DNA from 3 places in the Geobacillus sp. 47C-IIb genome. Region 2 is predicted to be linked to each of the others. Evidence: predicted binding sites of a transcription regulator. Region 2 holds the regulator's gene; each other region holds the start of a gene.
What was found. Region 2 encodes LexA, which represses DNA repair genes until DNA is damaged. Its sites were predicted from a motif close to CGAACATATGTTCG; they were not measured.
Positions count from the first base shown of each region.

Region 1: a site for LexA is predicted at 1,246-1,259, ahead of uvrB (excinuclease ABC subunit UvrB). Genes of this name have one in related genera too.
Region 3: a site for LexA is predicted at 934-947, ahead of IC804_RS14780 (Y-family DNA polymerase). Genes of this name have one in related genera too.

Region 1 is NZ_CP061473.1:1,477,587-1,479,861, reverse strand. Features, by position in the region: partial or broken gene IC804_RS19015 (transposase) at 1-17, shown strand, start outside; gene IC804_RS18510 (IS1182 family transposase) at 142-1,107, shown strand; gene uvrB (excinuclease ABC subunit UvrB) at 1,330-2,275, shown strand, end outside.
Region 2 is NZ_CP061473.1:3,256,941-3,259,215, forward strand. Features, by position in the region: gene glnA (type I glutamate--ammonia ligase) at 1-474, shown strand, start outside; gene lexA (transcriptional repressor LexA) at 538-1,161, opposite strand; gene yneA (cell division suppressor protein YneA) at 1,319-1,624, shown strand; gene IC804_RS16465 (YneB family resolvase-like protein) at 1,643-2,275, shown strand, end outside.
Region 3 is NZ_CP061473.1:2,922,746-2,925,020, reverse strand. Features, by position in the region: gene IC804_RS14785 (LytTR family DNA-binding domain-containing protein) at 1-437, opposite strand, end outside; gene IC804_RS14780 (Y-family DNA polymerase) at 988-1,797, shown strand; gene IC804_RS14775 (DUF3888 domain-containing protein) at 1,894-2,265, opposite strand.

The sequences.
Region 1 (2,275 bases), 1.8 Mb from region 2:
CTCATCACTCGACGCCAAGTAAAAACTATGCGCGTCGTTTCGCTGGAACGGATGTATTCCATCAAATTTTTTCACGGATTTTAAAAGAAGCCTTTGAACACGGATTGGTAGATTCGAGTGTCTTGTACGTAGACTCCACTCATGTCAAAGCAAGCGCCAATAAAAAGAAGTTTACAACGGAAATGGCAGAAGTCGAAGCCAAAGCCTACCAACAGGAACTCGAAAAAGAAATCGAACGGGATCGGATCGCTCATGGAAAATCGCCGTTGCCATCTGAGAAAAAAAAAACGGGAAGTAAAAGTAAGCAAAACGGATCCGGAGAGCGGACTGTTGGTGAAAAATGAACGGGAGCGAGTGTTTGCCTATTCGTATCATACAGCTTGTGATCGCAACGGATGGATTCTACAGACCTACGTGACGGCAGCCAACGTCCATGACAGTCAAGCGTTTTTTGTGCTGTTCGAACGAGTGAAACGGGAAATCCAATCATGTCCGGAAGCCGTGTGTGTAGACGCAGGATATAAAACTCCTGCCATTGCCAAGTATTTACTCGAACAAGGGGTAAAGCCGATTTGGCCGTACACTCGCCCGAAAACAAAAGATGGATTCTTTCGGAAATCAGATTTTGTGTATGACGAATATTTTGATTGTTATCTATGCCCCAATGATCAAGTTCTATCTTACTCTACTACGAATCGGGAAGGGTACCGGGAATACAAATCGGACCCGGCGGTGTGCCGAAGCTGTCCGTATCTTCATCAGTGCACGCAAAGCAAGAGCTACACCAAAGTAGTCACTCGCCACGTATGGCAGGACTACTATGAAGAAGCAGAGCATTTGCGGTATGTTCCGGAATACCGGGAACTCTATGCCCTCCGAAAAGAGACGATTGAACGGGATTTCGCCGATATGAAAGAGAAGCATGGTCTGCGCTGGACGCATTACCGGGGATTGGAAAAAAATGAGGCGCAGGCGATGCTTGTTTGTGCTGCCATGAATTTAAAAAAACTGGCGAATTACCTATGGAAGGCGAAGCACCGCCCTTTCTTTTCCTTTGCATGGCTTCCCATCCTACCCACTTTTTTTGAAAACATAGTCTATTTATGAAACAAAATGGGTTTCAGACATTCGTCTGAAACCCATTTTGTCAACAGTCTGAGGCGGGCCTTAAAGAGGCCCGCTTTTTCCTATTCTATAAGCAGACAAATGAGGAGCGGGCAATGGAAATCGTTACGTCGTTTGGTACGAATATCAGTTCGCATTTTTTGTGCATCCTTTAAGAGGATGTGATACAATGAGGAGAGACGGATCGGAGAAGGAGGAGAAACGGTGGACAACCGTTTTCAATTAGTGTCATCATATCAACCACAAGGCGATCAGCCGCAGGCGATTGAAAAGTTGGTTGACGGTTTAAAGCGTGGAGTGAAGCATCAAACGCTGCTCGGGGCGACGGGAACAGGCAAAACGTTCACGATTTCCAACGTCATTGCCAAAGTGAACAAGCCAACGCTTGTCATCGCCCATAACAAAACGCTCGCCGGGCAGTTGTACAGCGAGTTGAAAGAGTTTTTCCCGAACAACGCTGTCGAATATTTTGTCAGCTATTACGACTATTACCAACCAGAAGCGTACGTGCCGCAGACGGATACGTATATTGAAAAAGACGCGAAAATTAATGATGAAATCGATAAATTGCGGCACTCGGCGACATCGGCTTTGTTTGAGCGGCGGGATGTCATCATCGTCGCCAGCGTGTCGTGCATTTATGGCTTAGGGTCGCCGGAAGAATACCGTGAGCTTGTGGTTTCGCTGCGCGTCGGCATGGAGATTGAACGCAACACGTTGTTGCGGCGGTTGGTTGATATCCAGTATGACCGCAATGATATCGACTTTCAGCGCGGCACGTTTCGCGTCCGCGGGGATGTCGTTGAGATTTTCCCGGCATCGCGCGATGAACATTGCATCCGTGTCGAGTTTTTTGGCGACGAAATCGACCGCATTCGTGAAGTCGACGCCTTGACCGGCGAAGTGCTCGGTGAGCGCGAGCATGTGGCTATTTTCCCGGCGTCGCACTTTGTCACGCGTGAGGAGAAAATGAAGCTTGCGATTGCCAACATTGAAAAAGAACTCGAGGAGCGGCTTGCTGAGCTGCGCGAACAAGGGAAGCTGTTAGAAGCGCAGCGGCTGGAGCAGCGGACGCGCTATGACCTTGAGATGATGCGCGAAATGGGATTTTGTTCTGGAATCGAAAACTACTCGCGCCATTTGGCGCTTC
Region 2 (2,275 bases):
GTGACGAACCCAACGGTCAACTCGTATAAGCGGCTTGTTCCAGGCTATGAGGCTCCATGTTATGTTGCTTGGTCGGCGCACAACCGCAGCCCGCTCATCCGTATTCCGTCTTCGCGCGGCATGAGCACCCGCATTGAAGTGCGCAGTGTCGACCCGGCGGCGAACCCGTACTTGGCGATGGCCGTGCTGTTGGCGGCTGGGCTTGACGGTATTCGCAACAAGCTCACTCCTCCGGCGCCGGTTGACCGAAATATTTACGTCATGACAAAAGAAGAACGGCTTGAAGAAGGGATTGTCGATTTGCCGGCGACGCTGATCGAAGCGCTCGACAATTTAAAATCGGATGAGGTGATCATCCAAGCGCTTGGCAAACATTTATTCGAGCATTTCGTCGAAGCGAAAGAAATCGAGTGGGATATGTATCGGACAACGGTCCATCAATGGGAATTGGACCAATATATGGAGCTGTACTAATCATAAAAGCTGCCCCGACAAACGGGGCAGCTTTTGTTATGGAGCACGGCGCTGAACGGACTTTTAGTTGATCAGACGATAGACGCCAATCACTTTACCGAGAATCGTGCAGTCACGGACGATGATCGGTTCGAGATGGACGTTTTCCGGCTGCAGGCGGATATGGTCTTTTTCTTTGAAAAATCGTTTCACCGTTGCTTCGTTTTCCTCCGTCATGGCAACGACGATGTCACCGTTGTTAGCGGACGACTGCTGGCGGACGATCACGTAGTCGCCGTCCAAAATGCCGGCCTCGATCATGCTGTCGCCCATCACTTCAAGCATAAACAGCTGTTCTTCGCCGGCAGCAAGCCGTTTCGGCAGCGGGAAATAGTCCTCAATATTTTCAACGGCGGTGATCGGCTGGCCGGCTGTCACCTTGCCGATCATCGGCACGGAAATGACCTCCTCTTTTTCCCTTTCTTTTGTCAGATCGCTGTCCAAAATTTCAATGGCGCGCGGCTTCGTTGGGTCGCGACGGATGTACCCTTTGCTTTCTAGACGCGCAAGGTGGCCGTGGACGGTTGAACTCGATGCCAAACCGACTGCTTCCCCGATTTCCCTTACCGACGGAGGATAGCCTTTCGTTTTCACTTCTTGCTTGATAAACTCTAAAATTTGTTGCTGCCGTTTGGACAGTTTCGTCATCCTTTTTCACACCCTCTTGCCACATCATTTGTTTTCATTATAGCACGGGCGAAATGGAAAAACAAACATAAGTTCGAGTTTTTATTGACGAGAACAAACGTTCTTGATTATAATGAAAGAAAAGGCGAACACACATTCTAGAAAAAGGGTGGGGGAAATGAAGAAAACGTTGCTGCATTACCTCATTTTTTCGTGTTTGCTCGCACTCGTCTTGGTAGGATTCGTCTACGCCAGCAGCCCGATTGACAAAAAACAATACATGACGGTAACGGTCGCCTCCGGCGATACGCTTTGGGGGCTCGCGAAGCAATACGAGCCGGCGCACGGCTTGTCGCCGGACGAATTTATTCGTTGGGTGGTCGATGTCAATCGTTTGCCGAGCTCGCGCCTCACCGCCGGTGAACAAATCGTCATCCCTGTGTTAAAATCAAAGCAGGACGGCTCATTGGCCGTCAAGCGGTGATAGAAAGAAGGGATGGTCATGAAGGCGGTCATTTACTGCCGTGTCAGCACGGATAAAACGGAGCAGGAAACATCGCTTGCACGGCAGCGCACCGAACTGGAGAAGCTGGCGAAAGAGTGCGGCTTTGACGTCATCAAAGTGATCGCCGAGCAGGCGAGCGGCTACGAAGCCGACCGTGACGGAGTACTCGAGCTGCTTGCGCTTTGTGAAGAAGAGGAGGTCGACGCCTTACTCATTCAAGATGAAACACGACTCGGGCGTGGCCATGCGCGCATGGCAGTGTTGCACTGCTTGAAAAAAAGAGGGGTGAAAATATACAGCGCCAGCCACCATGGAGAGATGCCGCTGTCAGAGGCTGATGAGATGGTGCTGTCGATTATTGCCATCGTCGAGGAGTATCAACGGAAAATACATAATGCGAAGATTAAGCGCGGGATGCAGCGGGCCATTGCCCGTGGTTACCGGCCGGAGCGGAACTTAACGCGCCGTGGGGAAAACGCTGGGCGCGATCGGATTGAGCTGCCAGTCGAAGAGATCGTTCGCCTGCGCGAGCGCGGCTTGACGTTTGCGGACATCGCTGCGACGCTCCGGAGCTTTGGTTACGAGGCGTCCAAAGCGACCGTCCATCGCCGCTATCAAGAGTATATGGAT
Region 3 (2,275 bases), 330 kb from region 2:
ATTTTTAATGCTTTTTTGATGGCATGAACATAACGTCGAGAAACGTACTCTTTCACTCCTGATTTAAAATAAACGCATAGAGTGCCATTGAACGATGCTTCAAACCGGCTCAACTCATAGAGATTTACAATGACCGACTTAGAAATGCGAACAAACTTGTTAGAGGGAAGCAATTTTTCGAGCTCATACAGCTTTTCCTTCAATTTAAATGTTCCCTCGGCTGTCACCGCCTCGATGCTATCCTCATGAGCACGAAAAAAATGGATCTCATTTGGCTTTAATATATAATGCATATCACCATTTTTTCCGACAATAAATTCCGTCTCCATCCCTTTTAAAAAATCAAGAATTTCTTTAATCGTGTCATCTACTTCCTTACAGTGAATGGTCACGATTGTCTCATCGTAATCGCTGTCAATATCCAAAGACACTTTCATTCTGCCCGCCTCCTTTACATTCATCTTTTTTATTAAATTGTATTCGTTATGCTAGCTGTTGTCTTCATGATAAAGGTAAAAGGTTGTTTTTCCATCCCATCCGGCAAAAATCGTCCCTTGAAATGCATACGATACATGAACCTCTCCCACCTCGGCGCTATACCGAAACTTCGATAAAACTGGACGATCTGGCCCAAAAAGACCACCTAGCACGGCGATTGATTTTTTCCTTTATTTACGACATAGTGAAAGATCTCTACTACCCGTGGTGCTAGTTGAGCTTTAGCGCTCAACTAGCACTACGGGTTAATATTATATTAAGAACAAAATGTAAAGTGTTCTTTACATTTTGGGCTAATTTTTTTAATAATAATTTCATCAAAGTCAACAAGCTGTAAAGACCGGAGCAATCCGGTCTTTTTATTTTTGTCTCCCCCCTCTTCCTTCTTATCTCCTTCTTTTCCCGGTTTCCGCTTGACTTTTTTAACAAAATATAAGAACATATATTCGTAAATGGAACATATGTTCCTAAAAGGAGGTCCTTGCGTCGATGTTGCTTGATATTTCTTGTCTGCCAAAAAATAAAATTTTATGTATCGATATGAAGAGCTTCTATGCCAGCTGCGAATGCGTCGATCATGGACTGGATCCTCTTGAAGATTATGTTGTCGTTGTTTCTGATAAAAATCGGAGCGGGAGCGTGGTTCTGGCCGCGTCTCCAAAAATGAAGCAAGATTACGGAATCAGAACAGGAAGCCGTCTATATGAAGTGCCTTGCCGTCGCCATATCCATATTTTTAACGCTCGCATGAAGCGATATTTAGAAATCAGTGTGCAAATTACAGAACTGTTTTCTACCTTTGTCCCTTTTGAAGCGATTCTCACATACAGCGTTGATGAGAGCTGGATAACCCTAGACGGTACGGAAAAACTACATGGATCTCCCAAGGAAGCAGCGCAAAAAATACGAAGCGCGATCTGGAATCAATTCGGTCTGCCATCTTGCATTGGTATCGGCCCGAACCGTTTCATCAGCAAAGTCGTGCTTGATGTATACGCAAAAAAACAAGGCATCGCGGAATGTACATATGAAGAAGTACCGAAAAAGTTATGGCCGGTTCCGTTACGGGAAGTCTGGGGTATTGGCAGCCGAATGGAGAAACATCTGAACAATATGGGAATGTATACGCTTGGAGACGTGGCAAACAGTTCTTTGGATCGTCTACGAAAGCGATTTGGGGTAATAGGGGAGCAACTTTACTACCATGCTTGGGGAGTTGACTTAAGCCCTCCTTTTATCGACGCAAGGACCTTTCCTCAAAAAAGTTTATCAAGACCTAAATTAAAGAAATATAAGTAAATAAAAGGACATTACATATTGTATATGACTAATATGTAATGTCCTTTCTTATTCAACTAAAGCATCCCGTTAGCTTAAACAAAACGATTTCAAAAATCATCCTTCAACCTTAGTTACAGTAACCCTATCTAACTTTACATCAAAAGTTAGAATGACTGGACCTTCTGGTGGATTATGAGGACCTGTATAAGTATCATATTTAACCTTTATTGTAAAGTCATATTGAGAATATCCTTCAGTTTTCCGATTCACTTCTAATATTTCTGCATTCCATAACCCATAACTGCGAGATGGGTACTTGTTGTTTATTGCTTTCCTCGCATATGGGTCTAATAAAACTAACAAAGCATCATAAAAATCAGTATGTTTTTCCTCGCCAGTAATATTAGTCTTTGCTACAACTTGGTAGGACAATGATAAATTCCAGAATAATAAACATATAACAAGTGAAATTAGAATCCGTTTCATATAAAAGCTA